3 regions of the Photorhabdus viridis genome follow, and region 2 is predicted to be linked to each of the others. Evidence: riboswitches for the same ligand, from Rfam matches in the RefSeq annotation. Region 2 holds a riboswitch; each other region holds the start of a gene.
The links. Region 2 has a riboswitch for thiamine pyrophosphate ahead of thiB (thiamine ABC transporter substrate binding subunit). Riboswitches for the same ligand answer to the same signal wherever they lie in the genome.

Region 1 (6,002 bases), on a different contig from region 2:
ATGGATACCATGACCAAGGTTAAAAACATGACCAGAACCCACACCAAAACCTTCCAAAATTGTCGAAACTTCCTGCTCAATCCGCTCTGGAGCGGCATATAACATAGATGGATCCATGTTGCCCTGCAAAGCCACTTTATTCCCTACACGATGGCGTGCATCAGCAATATCTGTCGTCCAGTCCAAACCAAGGGCATCACAACCCGTTTCAGCCATTACTTCCAGCCACTGCCCACCACCTTTGGTAAACAATGTTACCGGCACACGGCGACCTTCATTTTCACGGATCAGGCCATCAACAATTTTGTGCATATAACGCAGGGAAAACTCGCGATAATCTCGCCCCGTCAGCACGCCTCCCCAAGTATCAAAAATCATCACGGACTGAGCACCCGCTTTAATCTGGGCATTAAGGTAAAGGGTAACGCTGTCTGCCAGTTTATCCAGCAATAAGTGCATGACAGCGGGCTCGGCATACATCATTTTTTTAATTTTAGTAAATGCCTTACTACTACCGCCTTCCACCATATAAGTCGCTAGTGTCCACGGGCTACCGGAAAAGCCAATCAAAGGAACCTGACCCGCCAGTGCTTTACGAATTGTACGCACTGCATCCATCACATAACCCAGCTCCATTTCAGGATCAGGAACCGGCAGTTTTTCTACATCAGCACGATTCAAAATAGGGGATTTAAAACACGGGCCTTCTCCTGCCTCAAAATAGAGTCCCAACCCCATTGCATCAGGAATAGTGAGAATATCGGAGAAGAGAATCGCCGCATCCAATGGATAACGCCGTAAAGGCTGTAAGGTGACTTCGCAAGCAAGTTCAGTGTTCTTACACAGAGAGATAAAATCACCTGCCTCGGTACGGGTAGCCTTATATTCCGGCAAATAACGACCAGCCTGACGCATCATCCATACAGGTGTAACATCAACGGGTTGGCGTAGTAAAGCTCGCAAATAGCGGTCGTTTTTCAATTCATTCATAACAGACTCCATTTATTTATTGGCCGCAATATTATCTGGCTGCAATGATTTACTGCCATTGTAACATGACAGACAAATCTCTCCCGTTGAATCGCGCCAAACAGAACATTACGCATTTCGGCATAAAGCAACCGTGTCTTCAATCAATCGGCGGGCTATCGTATTGGCTGGCGGGATCAATGGCAGTTGATCATAGCGATACCAGTCTGCGCTAATCAGCTCTTTCGGATCATGACGGATTTCACCACTGTCATAATCAGCCAAAAATGCCATCATCAATGAATGGGGAAAAGGCCACGGCTGAGAAGCCACATAACGTAAGTTGCAGATTTTAATATTACTCTCTTCCATGACTTCACGGGAGACCGCTTCTTCAAGTGTTTCACCGACTTCAACAAATCCCGCCAGTACTGTGTATATCCCTCCACGATGCTGTTGATGCTGCGCCAGCAGAATCTGATCATTGCGACGAATACCGACAATAATGCAAGGCGCAATCTGAGGATAATAACGTTCATGACAGTGATGGCACAAACAAGCCCATTCACTGACACTATGATACATTTCACTACCGCAATAACCACAATATCGATGAGAGCGATAAAACTCCGCCAACTGCATTCCACGGCCAGCTAACTGAAACAGCCCACTATCACTTGAAATAATTTGCCGCAGCGAAACCATATCTGAAGTCATTTTCTGACAAATAAGCCAAACTTTCTCACCCTGCCATTCACCAATAGGCCACGCTATTTTTCCTTGCAATGACCATTGGACAGCAATTCCAAAAGGTAATTCCCCTTCCGGGAGCCAAATACGATTTTCATAGCTGATAATCCACCAGCCACGTTCTGTTCCTGTAATTTGTTGTTGCATCATCACTATGACATCTTAAATTATTTTAATATGTGTATAAATCATACGCTTTTTCATCAGAAAAAGAGTGTCTTATTGTTATATGTTGTATTGCCTGACCAGGCAATGGCAGGCATGATTCTCAGCTATCAATGTGCTTTGACCTGAGGAACATAACATCATGCCACAACTGCTTGCAGTGTTTGATCTGGACGACACCTTAATCTCCGGTGATTCCAGCGCTATATGGACAGAATTCTTATGGGAAAAAGGCATAATTACTGATCCCAGTTTTATCGCAGCAGACAAAAAAATGGCGGCTGATTACAGCGCAGGTATGCTGAATATGAATGACTATCTGGCATTTAGCCTGCAAACATTACATCAGGTTCCGCTAGAGCAGATTGATGTCTGGCTCACCGAATTTATTAAAGAGAAAATCAGACCACGGTTTTATCCACAAGCCAAAGCTCTGCTTGAAGAGTATCAACAGCAACAGGTTCCAGTCATGATTATCTCTGCTACCGTCTCTTTTATTGTGAAAAAGATTGCTGCCGAATTTGGTATTCACACTGCGCTGGGCATTGATATGGTAATAGAAAACGGCTGTTATACCGGCAAAATAGACGGTATTGCCACTTTTCGGGAAGGTAAAGTAAAACGAATGAAACAGTGGTTGGAGCAACAAAACAGTTATCCTGAAACTATCCGTTTTTATAGTGATTCGATTAATGATCTGCCGATGTGTCAGTTTGCCGATGAGGTGATTACCGTCAATGCCGATACCCATTTGCAAGCTCAAGCAGAACAACATAGCTGGAAACAGCTAACATGGTCATTGTAAATACTTTCATTTATCAAGGGTTGTAGTTTTCATAATCCCTTCTATACTAATGTGTACTTTCTTGTCGGAGTGCCTAGCGTAAGCTGTTTTATCGCAGCATACACAGGCTGAGACCGTTAATTCGGGATCCGCGGAACCTGATCGGGTTAAGACCCGCGAAGGGAACAAGAGTAATCAACCGCTGTCGGCTCACCAAGTTTTCTAAGAGTCCATTCAGCCATCAATTATTACTCCCTGCGAGCTCCAGACAAGCAACTTTCCCAATAACACAGTTAGGAATTTGCTATGTCTAATAATACTGTTATCCCTGCAACTGATATTTCGCCAAAACCCAGCCCGGCACGTCCACGTAAAGCTCAACGCGAGGCCGCTCAGGAGTTTATTAATTCTATTCAGGGAGTTTCATTCCCTAACTCACGACGAATTTATCTCCAAGGTTCACGTGACGATATCCAAGTCCCAATGCGGGAAATTCAGTTATCACCCACTTTGATCGGTGGAACCAAAGAAGAACCGCAATATGAGGAAAACGAAGCTATTCCTGTTTACGATACTTCCGGCGCTTATAGCGATCCTGATTCCATGCTAGATGTGCATGTTGGGTTAACTAAACTGCGCCAGCACTGGATCGATGAACGCCAAGATACTGAACCTGTTACCACCCTTAGCTCTGATTTTACTCAGCAACGTCTGGCGGATGCTGGCCTCGATCATTTACGTTTCAATAACCGCCCTCATCCATTAAAAGCCGGTAAAGGCAAGCGCGTGACTCAATTGCACTATGCCCGTAAAGGCATCATCACGCCGGAAATGGAATTTATCGCGCTGCGGGAAAATATGGGGCGCGAACGTATCTGCGGTGATGTGCTACGCCAACAACATGCCGGGCAAGGCTTCGGCGCTCAGTTGCCAGAAAATATCACACCAGAATTTGTCCGCCAGGAGATCGCTGCTGGCCGGGCGATTATTCCTGCCAATATCAATCATCCTGAATCAGAACCCATGATTATTGGTCGTAATTTTCTGGTGAAGGTTAACGCCAATATCGGTAACTCTTCAGTGACCTCTTCTATTGAAGAGGAAGTAGAAAAGCTAATCTGGTCTACCCGTTGGGGAGCAGATACAGTAATGGATCTCTCCACTGGCCGTTATATCCACGAAACCCGCGAATGGATCTTGCGTAACAGCCCGGTTCCTATCGGTACCGTCCCCATTTATCAGGCACTGGAAAAAGTCAATGGCGTAGCGGAAAACCTCACCTGGGAAATGTTCCGTGATACCTTGCTGGAACAAGCAGAGCAAGGGGTGGATTACTTCACTATTCACGCAGGCGTTCTGCTGCGCTATGTACCGATGACAGCCAAACGCCTGACCGGGATTGTCTCCCGCGGTGGCTCAATTATGGCGAAATGGTGCTTATCTCATCATCAGGAAAACTTCCTCTACCAACATTTTCGCGAGATTTGTGAAATCTGTGCCGCTTATGATGTTTCCCTGTCATTAGGGGATGGCCTGCGCCCCGGCTCTATTCAAGATGCCAATGATGAAGCCCAATTTGCAGAACTACACACATTAGGCGAATTGACCAAAATTGCCTGGGAATATGATGTTCAGGTGATGATCGAAGGCCCCGGACACGTTCCAATGCAGATGATTCGTCGCAATATGACAGAAGAATTGGAACACTGTCATGAAGCCCCTTTCTATACTCTTGGGCCACTGACGACAGATATTGCGCCAGGTTATGACCATTTCACTTCAGGCATTGGTGCAGCAATGATTGGCTGGTTTGGCTGCGCCATGCTCTGTTATGTGACGCCGAAAGAACATCTTGGTCTGCCAAACAAAGATGATGTTAAGCAAGGACTGATAACCTACAAGATTGCTGCTCATGCCGCCGATCTCGCCAAAGGTCATCCAGGCGCACAAATCCGTGATAACGCTATGTCAAAAGCAAGATTTGAATTTCGTTGGGAAGATCAATTTAATCTGGCGCTCGATCCAGAGACCGCACGAGCCTATCATGACGAAACTCTGCCACAAGCCTCCGGTAAAATTGCTCATTTCTGTTCTATGTGCGGACCTAAATTCTGCTCAATGAAGATCTCTCAGGAAGTACGCGATTATGCCGCCGGTATGGAACAGATGTCAGAAGAATTTCGCGCCCGCGGCAGCGAGCTGTATCACAGTGCGGAGGGCGTATCTCATGAGTAATCTGCCTAATGCCTCATTTGCCCCGACTGAACATAGATTGGGGCTATATCCGGTCGTGGATTCGCTGGAATGGATTTCCCGCCTGTTAAAGACAGGAATTACCACTATCCAGTTACGAATCAAAGACCTGCCAGAAGATCAGATCGAGGGCGAAATTAAGCAGGCCATCATGCTGGGCCGCCAATATAACGCTCGTTTATTTATTAACGATTACTGGCGACTGGCGATCAAACATGGCGCTTACGGTGTTCATCTGGGGCAGGAAGATTTAGATAACGCCGATCTGAATGCAATTCAAAAAGCCGGATTACGGTTAGGCATTTCCACTCACAATGAACAAGAATTGGCACGGGCAAAATCTTTACGTCCATCTTATATCGCCCTCGGCCATATTTTCCCGACGACTACCAAAGCAATGCCCTCTTCTCCACAAGGGCTGGAAGCACTAAAACGACAGGTAGAAAACACACCGGATTACCCTACTGTCGCTATCGGAGGCATCTCTCTCGAACGTGTACCGGATGTTATTGCTACGGGAGTTGGCAGTGTAGCGCTGGTTAGTGCGATTACCAAAGCAAAGGATTGGCGTCAGGCAACGGCGCAGTTGATTCATTTGGTTGAAGGCATTTAGTTGACGGTATTGAGAGGTTCTTATGTTGAATGATCAAGAATTTATGCGTTACAGCCGACAACTGTTGCTGGAAGATATCGGCCCTGAGGGGCAGGAAAAACTGAAAACCAGCCGTGTACTGATTGTCGGTCTAGGAGGGCTGGGTGCCCCTGCGTCTCTCTATCTCGCTGCGGCGGGTGTGGGAACAATTTATCTCGCTGATGATGACCAACTGCACATCTCCAATTTACAACGGCAAATCCTTTACCGCACAGAGGATATCCCTTCGGCAAAAGCTGAACTTGCAGCTAATCAACTCAATGCCCTTAATCCACTGGTAAAAATAACTGTTCTTAATAAACGTCAAGACGTGGAATCGCTGAAAAAAATCGTAAAACAGGTCGATCTGGTTCTTGATTGCTGTGACAACATAGCAACCCGCCATGCTATCAATGCGGCTTGTGTCGCAACACGAAAACCCTTAATCAG
Region 2 (6,002 bases):
GCAAAGTATCTTGTAGATTACGCCACTGCTGTTGATTACTATAGCCGATGGACAGAGCGCTGTTAATTTTCTGACTAAGAAGAACAAGACCAAGACAGCAAGCCAGCTGAATCAAAGCCAGTAACGCGGCCCGGCCGAGATCGTAGTCATAGCTTAACGTCTGATAGATTGCCAGCTCGACAGTCGTTGCCGCAGGCCCGCCACCTAAAGCCAGCACTGTGGCAAAACTGGCGAAGCAGAGCATAAAAATCAGCGCGCCGGTTGGCAGGATTTGGCGGCGCAGGTAAGGCCACTCAACAAAACGAAAATGTTGCCATTCATTCATGCCTAACTGTGCGGCTAACTGCCGTTGTTCCACCGCAATGTTTTCCAGTGATTGCAGTAATAATCGTGTTGCCAGTGGCATATTAAAGAAGATATGCGCCAGCAAAATTCCCTGTAAACCGTAAGGTGTAAAATGGTAAGTGATACCGGTCCATTCACAGAACTGCGCCAACCAACCGACTCTGCCATAGACAGTCAGAATGCCAAACAGAGCGACCAGTACCGGCAAAACCAGCGTCATAGCACACAGGCGCAGAAACAAGGTTCGGCCTGGGAAATGACGGCGGTAGAGTGCTCGGGAAAGAAAAATAGCGGGCATAACAGAAAACAGAGCCGATAAAAAAGCTTGCCAGAATGTAAAACGCACCACATGCCACAAATAGCGATCTTCTGTCAGCAAGTACCAGTCGCTTTCAGGCGCGTTAAACCAAAGTGTACCGAATGCCAGTAAAGCGACCAATAGCAAAAGACCGGAGGCAATCGCCCCCGGCAACAGCCATCCGGCTATCAGCGGCTGACAGCGCTTTGCCATGCACGAATCCATTGATTACGGTGTGTTGCGACGTCTTCCGCGCTGTACTGTAATGATTTCTCTGGTATTGAAAGCTGTGAATAAACTTCTGGTAGTTGGATATCAATAACCGGATACATCCAGTTAGTCGTTGGAATTTCCTGTTGGAAAGCCGGAGTTAATATAAACCGCATAAATTTCTGGGCAAGTTCCGGTTGCTTGCTGGAGGCTAGTTGGGCGGCAACTTCGACTTGCAGGTAATGACCTTCACTAAACGTTGCCGCAGCATAATAGTCTTTCTTCTCAGACAAAATGTGATAGCCCGGTGAAGAGGTATAGCTCAGAACCAAATCGCCTTCGCCTTTCAGGAATAGACCATAAGCCTCACTCCAGCCTTTGGTGACTGTCAGTGTTTTCTTTGCCAGTTTTTGCCAGGCTTGTGGGGCATCATCACCATAAATTTTCTGCATCCACAACAGCAAACCTTGCCCTGGCGTGCTGGTACGGGGATCTTGGTAGATCACTTTCCAGTTATTGTGACTGTTGATCAGTTCGTCCATGCTTTTTGGCGGATTTGGTAACGTATTTTTGTTGTAAATGAAAGCAAAGTAACCATAGTCATAAGGAATAAATATGTTGTTATTCCATGGCACAGGCAGTTTCAGTTTGTGGGTATCCACTTGGCTTTCAGTGAACAGACCGGTTTGTTGGGCCGCTTGCATCAAGTTGTTATCCAGACCAAGGATAACATCGGCAGCCGTGCGCTTTCCCTCCATTCTGAGGCGGTTGAGCAGGGACACGCCATCTTCCAGAGCAACAAATTTCAGTTTACAGCCACATTCAGCTTCAAACGCTTTTTTAATCGCAGGTCCTGGTCCCCATTCGGTGGCAAAAGAATCATAGGTGTAGACAGTTAATACCGGCGTTGCCTGTGCAGCTTGACTCAATAACAAAGCAGAGGCTGACAGTACCGTCAGTACAATTAATTTGGAAAATAACGTCTTAAACACTTTGCTCTCCTTAATTTAAGAGGATTGGCAAAGGATCTGAGGGCGCGCTAAATGGAAAGATAATTTCTGTGAAACAATTAGCAGCTCAAATCCCTACGCCGGTATTAGCCGGATCAGGTTCGGCGGGTTTACTCTCAGCAAGACTGTTTTAAACAGCCAGCACCCCGTTGAGATGGCGCTATTGTAGAGATTTAGCTAGCGACTGCAAAGTCCAATGATAGAGGTTTACCACTTGAGGGTAGTGTGAAACAATTAGTCATCTTTCAAATTTAGTTTATTGAGGTAGTCTGGTGATCGATGATGATGGCTACCGCCCGAATGTAGGAATTGTAATTTGTAATCGACAAGGCCAAGTTTTGTGGGCCAGGCGTTATGGGCAACATTCCTGGCAATTCCCTCAGGGGGGAATTAATCCGGGGGAATCACCAGAGCAGGCTATGTACCGGGAACTGTATGAAGAAGTGGGTTTAGGTCGGAAAGATGTACGCGTTCTGGCCTCTACCCGTAATTGGTTACGTTACAAATTACCCAAGCGTTTGGTGCGTTGGGATACAAGACCTGTCTGTATTGGCCAAAAGCAGCGGTGGTTTTTATTACAACTGCTTTGTAATGAAGAAGATATTAATGTGCAGCACAGTAATACCCCGGAGTTTGATGGCTGGCGCTGGGTCAGCTATTGGTATCCTGTCCGGCAGGTTGTCTCTTTTAAGCGCGATGTTTACCGGCGTGTGATGAAGGAATTTGCTTCGGTTGTAATGCCAATACAAGAAAGCATATCGTTGCCGCGTTCTTCATATTCTTATCGTCGCAAAAGAAGTTAGGTTAGCTCCATGCTTATGCGCTTACGGGAAATTGTTGAAAAAGTTGCTATGGCAACCAATCTGGCCGAAGCGCTTGAGCTATTGGTGAATGAGACTTGCCTGGCGATGAGCACAGATGTGTGCTCTATCTATCTTGCTGATCATCAACGGCAGTGTTATTACCTGATGGCAACCCGAGGATTGAGGAAACCCCGGGGAAGAATTATCAGCCTGGCATTTGGCGAGGGAGTCGTTGGACAAGTTGGTCAATTATCTGAACTGATTAATTTGGCGGATGTACGCAGTCATCCAAGTTTCAAATACCTGCCTCAGGTTAAGGAAGATAACTTCCGCGCTTTTTTGGGCGTTCCCGTTATTTATCGTCGTCAGTTGCAAGGCGTTTTGGTCGTTCAACAGCAAGAACAACGCTTGTTTAATGAGACCGAAGAATCCTTTATGGTAACGCTTGCAACACAGCTGGCCGTGATTCTTGCTCAGGCTCAGACCAAGGGTTTATTTGGTCACTACCGGCAGACCCGAATTAAAGCGTTGGCAATTTCCAGCGGCATCGTCATGGCCCAAGGTTGGCAGGATTGTTCCCAGCCTTCACTTGAACAAATTTTTGAAGCATCAACCCTTGATCATGCTGCGGAACGCTCTCGTCTGATTCAGGCGCTTGAAGATACGATGGCGGAATGCCGGCGGCTCAGTAAGCGTTTTACTACCGGCTCTCAAAAAGAAAGTGCTGCGATTTTTGATCTCTATTCCTACCTCTTGAATGACCCTCAGCTGAAACAAGATCTGTTTTCTTGTATTGAGCAGAGATTTGTCGCGCAATGGGCGGTTAAACAAGTTATTGAAAAATACGCAGAGCAATTCGCCAGCTTACAGGACGCCTATATGCGGGAGAGGGCATCGGATCTGCGGGCGCTTGGGCAACGATTACTGTTTCATTTGGATGATTCACCGACTGTCAGCCATCAGTGTCCTGAATGGTTTATTCTGGTTGCTGATGAACTGAGTGTTAACCTATTGGCAGAAATGCCGCAGGAAAGATTAGCAGGGGTTATTGTTCGTGATGGCGCGACGCATTCACACTCTGCCATATTGGTTCGTGCGATGGGAATCCCGGCCATTATGGGGGCTGATATCCAGCCGGAACTCCTGCACAATCGTATGCTGATTCTTGATGGTTTCCGCGGAGAGGTTTTTATTGAACCTGAGCCGCTGATTTCTCAGGAATATAAACAGATCATCGAAGAAGAAAAAGCACTTAGCAAACTGGCTGAAGGGGATGTTGATCAGGAAGCGCGGCTCAAAAGTGGTGAGCGTATTCTTGTTCAGCTTAATGCGGGTTTGAGTCTGAAATATGAGTTACATATAAGTAATAACATTGATGGTGTTGGCCTCTATCGAACCGAAATACCCTTTATGCTGCACTGTGGTTTCCCTTCAGAAGATGAACAAAAAGCCCGTTATCAGGAGATGCTGCAATTATTTCCCGATAAACCTGTGGTATTGCGTACACTTGATATTGGCGCGGATAAACAACTACCTTACATGCCCATCAGCGAAGAGAACCCTTGCTTGGGGTGGCGCGGTATACGGGTGACATTGGACCAACCGGAAATCTTTCTTATTCAGCTTAGGGCTATGCTCAGAGCGAATGTTAATAGCGGTAATTTGAAAATCCTTCTGCCAATGGTCACCAGCATGGAAGAGATTGATGAAGCTAAAAGGTTGATAGACAGAGCGAAAGAGGAAGTTGAGCAAATCCTGGCGCACCAGATACCTATGCCGCAGCTTGGCGTGATGATAGAAGTTCCTTCGGCTATTTTTCTTTTGCCGCAACTGAAAAGTAGAGTCGATTTTGTTTCTATTGGAACCAATGACCTGACACAGTATCTGTTGGCCGTGGATCGAAACAACACCCATGTTGCTTCCCTTTATGATTGTCTACATCCGGCTGTGATTCGGGCATTAAAACTGGTATTTGAAAATAGCCGGCAAGCAGGTCTTGCTATCAGTATCTGTGGTGAAATGGCGGGTTCTCCTATGGGCGCCCTGCTATTAATTGGCCTTGGCTATCGCAGCCTGAGTATGAGTGGTTGTAGTGTGCCAAGGATTAAATATTTATTACGTCATCTGGAGATGGTTCAGGTTGAGCAGTTAATGACTGAAATATTACAAGCTGAAACCAGCGTAAGAGTAAAGGAGTTGTCAGCAACGTTTATGGAGCGGCATGGGATTGGCGGCTTGGTCAGAGGTGGAATTTAATCCGGTTAATGGCCTATGCTATGATCCGTAATCATTTGTCTTAGGATATTCATTTTAAATATTAAGTGGGGAACGATGAGTAACAGCTACCTGGCATTTCCTAATATTGACCCGGTTATTTTTTCAATAGGTCCCGTATCCCTTCATTGGTATGGTTTTATGTACTTAGTGGGGTTTGTATTCGCCATGTGGCTGGCGACACGCAGGGCCGCGAAACCCAATAGTGGTTGGGCAAAAAATGAAGTAGAGAACTTGCTCTATGCAGGTTTTGTTGGCGTCTTTGTTGGTGGCCGTCTTGGCTACGTACTGTTTTATAATCTCCCTGCCTTTCTTGATAACCCGCTTTATTTGTTTAAAGTTTGGGATGGAGGAATGTCTTTCCACGGTGGATTGATGGGTGTTATCTGCGCAATGTGGTTATTTGGCCGCAGAACCAAACGCCACTTCTTAAAAGTTGCTGACTTCATTGCACCGTTAGTCCCTTTTGGCTTAGGAATGGGCAGAATCGGTAACTTTATTAACGGTGAATTGTGGGGGCGTGTCACATTGGATACACCGTGGGCTATGCTGTTTCCAAGCTCCCGTAGTGAAGATATTGCGCTGGCAGCAACTAACCCTTCACTGTTATCAATACTCGAACAATATGGCGTTCTTCCCCGTCACCCTTCACAACTCTACGAAATGGCGTTAGAGGGGATAATCCTGTTTATTATTTTAAATTTATATATCCGTAAACCTCGTCCAATGGGCAGTGTTTCCGGCCTGTTCTTAATTGGCTACAGTGTTTTCAGAATAATAGTGGAATTCTTCCGTCAACCAGATGCACAACTGGGTTTATTCGATGGAATCAGCATGGGACAAATTCTTTCTATTCCAATGATTCTGGCGGGAGTTTTAATGATGATATGGGCATACAAACACCAAGGTAATAAGGTACAAGAGATAAAATGAAACAGTATCTGGACTTAATGAAAAGAGTGCTTGAAGAAGGCACTCCGAAAGCAGACCGCACCGGGACGGGGACTGTCTCCATTTTCGGGCATCAGATGCGTTTCAATTTGCAGGATGGTTTCCCACTGG
Region 3 (6,002 bases), on a different contig from region 2:
AATACAGACTGAAACTAAAAATTTAATACAATAATTATTTTACATTAGAATCATTTTTACGAAAGGATAAATAACCATATTGATTATCTCTTACAGGATTATATATATTTTTAAACTGTGATGATCAAGATCCTTATTCACTCCATATAATCATAGTAAATAAATTTCCGAAATAAAAATTATATAAAAATGGAATCAATTTAATTTATACAAATAAAAACCTCAAAATATTAATATCTGACCTTATAAAGATAATCTGAATAACATCAGAATATGTTGTATGTTTGTATACATTTCATGTAATCAATTAACTTATTTATGCAAATGCATAATACAATAACATTAACCACATTCTCACTAATTTTAAGTTTTTTATCAAAAATATCAAATACATATTCTTTCATAAAACCTACAGCAACCACAAAAATCACACTAGAACTAGCAACAGATGTAGCTAACATCAAAGACCCAATAACAAGCTACTGCTGCTACCTTAACCAGATCTACAGCAATATTCCCTAAAAAATCAGCCAGCGTGTATTCATCCTTAAATAATCTGAGATTTTAATATATTTTTCACCATTCTTGCCAACATACTCTGTCGCTTTAACCCCTAATCTTTTAAATTCTCTTACTCTATATTATCAAAGTCAAAAACATCACAAATATTACCTGCATAGGGTAATATTAAATCTGCAAGCGATAACACCTTCTTCATAAATGGGCTTTTTTGTTTTGGAGAATCAATATCCTCCAGAACATTTTTTTCCTCATCTAATGACAGCAATGCAATATATAACCTTCCCTAGAAGGGTTGTGTTATTTGTATGTCATCGTGAAACCTCCTTTAATATTCTTAAAAGCCTACCTGAAGCGATCCACTACCACTTCTCTCCTAATACAACTTGTTATTTTAAAACGGATAAATGACAATCAACAGTATCTTTTGTGAACTGGAGTAAGACATGACTGATATTGCTAAGTTGTTAGGTAAAGATGCAGACAGTTTATTGCAGCATCGTTGTAGCACCATTCCGAGTGAAAATCTTTATCTGCCAGGCTCCGATTTTGTTGACCGCGTTATGATCGACAATAACCGGCCAAATACGGTTCTGCGCTCCATGCAAACATTGCTAAATCATGGTCGCCTTGCCGGTACTGGCTATTTGTCTATTTTGCCGGTGGATCAAGGTGTAGAACATTCTGCTGCCGCTTCTTTTGCCGCGAACCCACTCTATTTTGATCCGAAGAATATCGTTGAACTGGCTATTGAAGCAGGTTGTAACTGTGTCGCCTCTACTCATGGCGTGTTATCTGCGGTTTCCCGTCGCTATGCTCATAAGATCCCATTTCTGGTTAAACTGAACCACAATGAAACATTGAGTTATCCTGCCCAATATGATCAAACTTTATATGCCAGCGTTGAACAGGCATTTTATATGGGCGCAGTAGCCGTTGGTGCAACGATTTACTTTGGCTCTGCTGAATCACGTCGTCAAATTGAAGAAATTTCTGCGGCTTTTGAACGAGCGCATGAATTGGGTCTGGTCACGGTATTATGGGCCTACCTGCGTAACTCCGCCTTCAAAAAAGAGGGAGTGGATTATCACGCCAGCGCAGATTTAACCGGTCAGGCTAACCATTTAGCCGCCACTATCGGTGCCGATATCGTTAAACAGAAAATGGCTGAAAATAATGGCGGCTATACTGCAATTGGTTTTGGTCATACAGATAAACGTGTTTATTCTAATTTGACCACCGATCACCCAATCGATCTGGTTCGTTATCAGATAGCTAATTGCTACATGGGTCGTGCCGGCTTGATTAACTCAGGCGGCGCATCTGGTGATAATGATTTGTGTGATTCAGTTCGTACCGCCGTCATTAATAAACGTGCAGGTGGTATGGGGTTAATCCTCGGTCGTAAAGCTTTCAAAAAATCCATGAAAGAGGGTGTTGAACTAATTAACGCGGTTCAAGATGTTTATCTGGATCAACAAGTGACTATAGCTTAATAAGGCTTGCCATCGGTGATGATGAATAAAATCGTGAAGAAATGACACATTAGCCATATTGCTCTCATAGCACAGGCACCTTACCCTTCATGACTCATTATCACCGAATCCCCCCCTCACCACCACTGATGAAAATGATGTACAGGCCCAATTCCGGTTCCGACGTCCAGAGAATCCGCCTGTTCTAATGCCGCCTGGAGGTATGATTTGGCAACAGGAAGCGTTGTCTGCCAATCCGGATAGCGTGGACGCAAAGCCGCTAATGCAGAGGAAAGAGTACACCCTGTCCCATGAGTATGCCGGGTATTGATTCTGGGAGCAGTGAAACGCCATTCTCCATTCCCCGTAAATAGCCAATCAGGGCTTTCACCGCCGGTAAGATGCCCGCCTTTAAGTAAAACCGCTTCACATCCCAGTGATAATAATTCCCGCCCTTGTTTTTGCATGTCTGCTTCAGTTTCTGCTACGGAGCATCTCAATATAGCCGCGGCTTCCGGCAAATTCGGCGTCATCAACGAAACCTTCGGTAATAACCGTTCAACAACCGCAGAAACCGCTTCCGGCACCAGCAGCGGATCACCGCTTTTCGCAATCATCACCGTATCCAATACAACATAAGGTACTGAATAACGGCTTATTGCGTCTGCAACTACTGCAACATTGGCCGCATTAGATAACATGCCTATCTTAGCGCTATCGATTCTGATATCTGACAGCACAGACTCAAGCTGCGCAGCAACGAAAGCAGGATCTATGTCATAAACGGATTGCACGCCATGCGTATTTTGTGCGACAAGAGCTGTCATTACTGTTGCACCATAAGCACCAAGCGCAGAGAAAGTTTTTAGATCAGCTTGAATACCGGCGCCACCGCTAGGATCAGTCCCGGCAATTGTCAGTGAATTGATTCTTACCATAGGTACTCCTTCCCACCAGCAAAAGAAAAGCAGGTATCAGGAAAAAGACACCTTGACTTCCCTACGCTGGCATTATCCAGATCAGGTATTACGAGTTCATCTCAGCTCAGTAAAGAGCGCCCCGAGTCAAAACAAAAACACCCTATCAGATAACCAACAGGGTGATATCGGTATGTCATTGTTGCCAATAAAAAACCAATTAAGACAACAAATTTACTTCGTCAATTCAAAATGCTTGACAAAAAGAAGTTATGCTGCTGTGACGTTTGCTGCGGAAGGACCTTTCTGACCGTCCTGAATTTCAAACTCAACTTTTTGACCTTCCGCCAAAGTTTTAAAACCTTCGCTCTGAATAGCGCTAAAATGTACAAACACATCTTTGCTGCCATCAGCGGGAGTAATAAAACCAAAACCTTTAGATTCGTTGAACCACTTTACAGTACCAGTGATTTTTGCCATTTTAAGAATTTCCTTTGGATCACTTAATTCTAATTCGCCGTTCGGCGCAACATAAAAACCAGAGCGAGTTGCTGCTATTAACAGAACCGTATAACAGAACTGTACCTCGTTTACCCGAACGATTTATCACATATTCTTAATATGATGGCAAGCCATTTTTTATCAGCTATGGAGCTAACGCACATATTTAAAATTCTTAACAACAATAATTGTTTAACATAACCGCAAAAATTTGAAAATCCAAGGTTATCCTAATTAGCTTACAGTTTATCCACCCAACAAAACCCCAAATCATATAAGTAATTTTAATTTGTTTTGCCTATCTTATTATTAGAATCTTTATATCTATGGTATGTCTACAGGCACGAATCACCACTCTTTAAGTGAAAGAAAGAGTCAATACATTTCCAATATTCGTCAACCAAAATATCGGTATTAAATATACTCATTTAATACATATAACATCTTAATATTAATTTTTTGTTTAAGTTTTATTGAAAATAGCAAGAGTAGAATTCCTGAATTTAGATGTTTGTCATATTTTGTATGATGTAGAGGAGCTTCCCAATTTATGTCATTGGGAAATTGGAGCAATAAATAATGAAGTTTGATTTAACCGTAGCCCGCGCCCTATCAGCCACTCTTGTAGTCTCATCCGGGACAGTATTTGCAACAGCAACAGATACCGCCAATCAATCATTAACAACCACGGTATCCCATGCCCCCATCAGTTATGGCAACAGTTCAGACAGTTTATGGGGAAAATTCAGCAATAATGTCGCTCTCACTTGGGATGCATCCAGCAATGAACTTTATCTGCCGGTAATTACCTGGCATAACAGATTTACCTACGATGAAGAAAAAATTGACAAATATAATGAGCGGCCCTGGGGTTTCGGTTATGGTAAATATCGTTACGACGAAGACAATGACTGGCATTCTCTCTATGCTATGGCTTTTATGGATTCTCATAACCGTTTAGAACCTATCATTGGTTATGGGTTTCAGAAAATGTGGATACCCGGTGATTTAGATGGCTTCCGAATGGGTATTGGTTTCACTTTAAGCGTCACAGCTCGTCATGATTATTACTATGTCCCAATTCCACTCCCACTACCGCTATTCTCCATAGAATATGATCGGTTATCGTTTCAGGGAACATACATTCCCGGCACATATAATAACGGTAACGTTCTGTTCGCCTGGTTACGCTGGCAATGGTAACTAGATAAAAAATACCAGGCTGTGGGTGACATCAGCCTGGCATCCTTATCGAGATAATCCAGGCCTATGTCATCCTTGGTTCATGGTTTCCATTTTATTATTACGGGAATGGGATATGAGAAACCCGAGCCATAAAATACCAATCCAAAATGGCATCAGAATGACTGAAATACGAATACTGTCCATCATCAAAATAATGACCAGTATAAAGACCAGGAAAACCAGACACAGATAATTACTAAATGGGTACCAGAATGCTTTAAATGAAGGTTCTACCCCCTCTTTAACTTTCTTTGCCCGGAATTTTAAATGCGCCATACAGATCATGACCCAGTTAATAACCAGTGTTGTCACCACCAGCGCCATCAATAATTCAAATGCTTTACCCGGCATGACATAGTTGATCAATACACCAATTGATGTAGCCAATGCAGATATCACGATTGCTTTGGTAGGAACACCGCTCTCATTAACTTTTTTCAGCATTCTGGGAGCATTGCCTTGCTTTGCTAAACCGTACAGCATCCGGCTATTACAATAGACACCACTGTTATAAACGGACAATGCGGCAGTCAGAACAACAACATTCAAAACATTAGCCACCCAGAAACTATCCAAGTTATGAAAAATCATGACAAATGGGCTTTCACCTTCAATAACATTGCCCCATGGATAAAGCGATAACAACACAGTCAGAGAACCAATATAGAAAATCAATATTCTGTATACCACCTGATTGGTTGCCTTGGGAATACTGATACGGGGATTTTCCGCTTCCGCAGCGGTAATACCAACCAGTTCCAACCCACCAAAAGAGAACATAATCACAGCCATTGCCATGATAAGGCTGGAGAACCCATTCGGCATAAAACCGCCATATTGCCAAAGATTAGCAATACTGGCCTGCGGGCCGCCATTACCACTGACTAACAGGTAAGCGCCAAAAACAATCATGCAGATAATTGCTGTCACTTTAATGATAGCAAACCAGAATTCTGTCTCACCATATGACCGGACATTAATTAAATTTACCGTATTAATGAGGACAAAGAATACCGTAGCAGAAACCCAGGTAGGAATATCAGGCCACCAGTAATGAATATACATTCCTACAGCCGTCAATTCCGCCATTCCAACCAGAGTAAACATCATCCAGTAATTCCAGCCCGATAAAAAACCGGGAAAATCTCCCCAATATTTATAGGCAAAATGACTAAACGACCCCGCTACAGGCTCTTCAACCACCATTTCCCCCAGCTGACGCATAATCAGAAATGCGATAAAGCCTGCGATAGCGTAGCCTAAAATTACGGAAGGACCGGCCATTTTTATGGTTTGCGCAATACCGAGAAATAACCCGGTCCCGACAGCCCCCCCCAAAGCAATA

Region 1: another riboswitch for thiamine pyrophosphate. It lies ahead of thiC (phosphomethylpyrimidine synthase ThiC); the one in region 2 lies ahead of thiB (thiamine ABC transporter substrate binding subunit).
Region 3: another riboswitch for thiamine pyrophosphate. It lies ahead of thiD (bifunctional hydroxymethylpyrimidine kinase/phosphomethylpyrimidine kinase); the one in region 2 lies ahead of thiB (thiamine ABC transporter substrate binding subunit).

Annotation. Positions count from the first base shown of each region.
Region 1 is NZ_JBEJZY010000052.1:5,875-11,876, forward strand. It holds gene hemE (uroporphyrinogen decarboxylase) at 1-990, opposite strand, end outside; gene nudC (NAD(+) diphosphatase) at 1,099-1,866, opposite strand; gene ABR397_RS18900 (HAD family hydrolase) at 2,027-2,689, shown strand; TPP riboswitch at 2,745-2,870, shown strand; gene thiC (phosphomethylpyrimidine synthase ThiC) at 2,975-4,903, shown strand; gene thiE (thiamine phosphate synthase) at 4,896-5,534, shown strand; gene ABR397_RS18915 (HesA/MoeB/ThiF family protein) at 5,557-6,002, shown strand, end outside.
Region 2 is NZ_JBEJZY010000073.1:4,046-10,047, forward strand. It holds gene thiP (thiamine/thiamine pyrophosphate ABC transporter permease ThiP) at 1-856, opposite strand, end outside; gene thiB (thiamine ABC transporter substrate binding subunit) at 832-1,845, opposite strand; TPP riboswitch at 1,918-2,022, opposite strand; gene rppH (RNA pyrophosphohydrolase) at 2,136-2,666, shown strand; gene ptsP (phosphoenolpyruvate--protein phosphotransferase) at 2,676-4,922, shown strand; gene lgt (prolipoprotein diacylglyceryl transferase) at 4,998-5,873, shown strand; gene thyA (thymidylate synthase) at 5,870-6,002, shown strand, end outside.
Region 3 is NZ_JBEJZY010000009.1:89,284-95,285, reverse strand. It holds gene ABR397_RS05495 (hypothetical protein) at 632-787, opposite strand; gene fbaB (class I fructose-bisphosphate aldolase) at 966-2,015, shown strand; gene thiD (bifunctional hydroxymethylpyrimidine kinase/phosphomethylpyrimidine kinase) at 2,132-2,932, opposite strand; TPP riboswitch at 2,974-3,066, opposite strand; gene cspE (transcription antiterminator/RNA stability regulator CspE) at 3,182-3,391, opposite strand; gene pagP (lipid IV(A) palmitoyltransferase PagP) at 3,992-4,615, shown strand; gene ABR397_RS05470 (amino acid permease) at 4,685-6,002, opposite strand, start outside.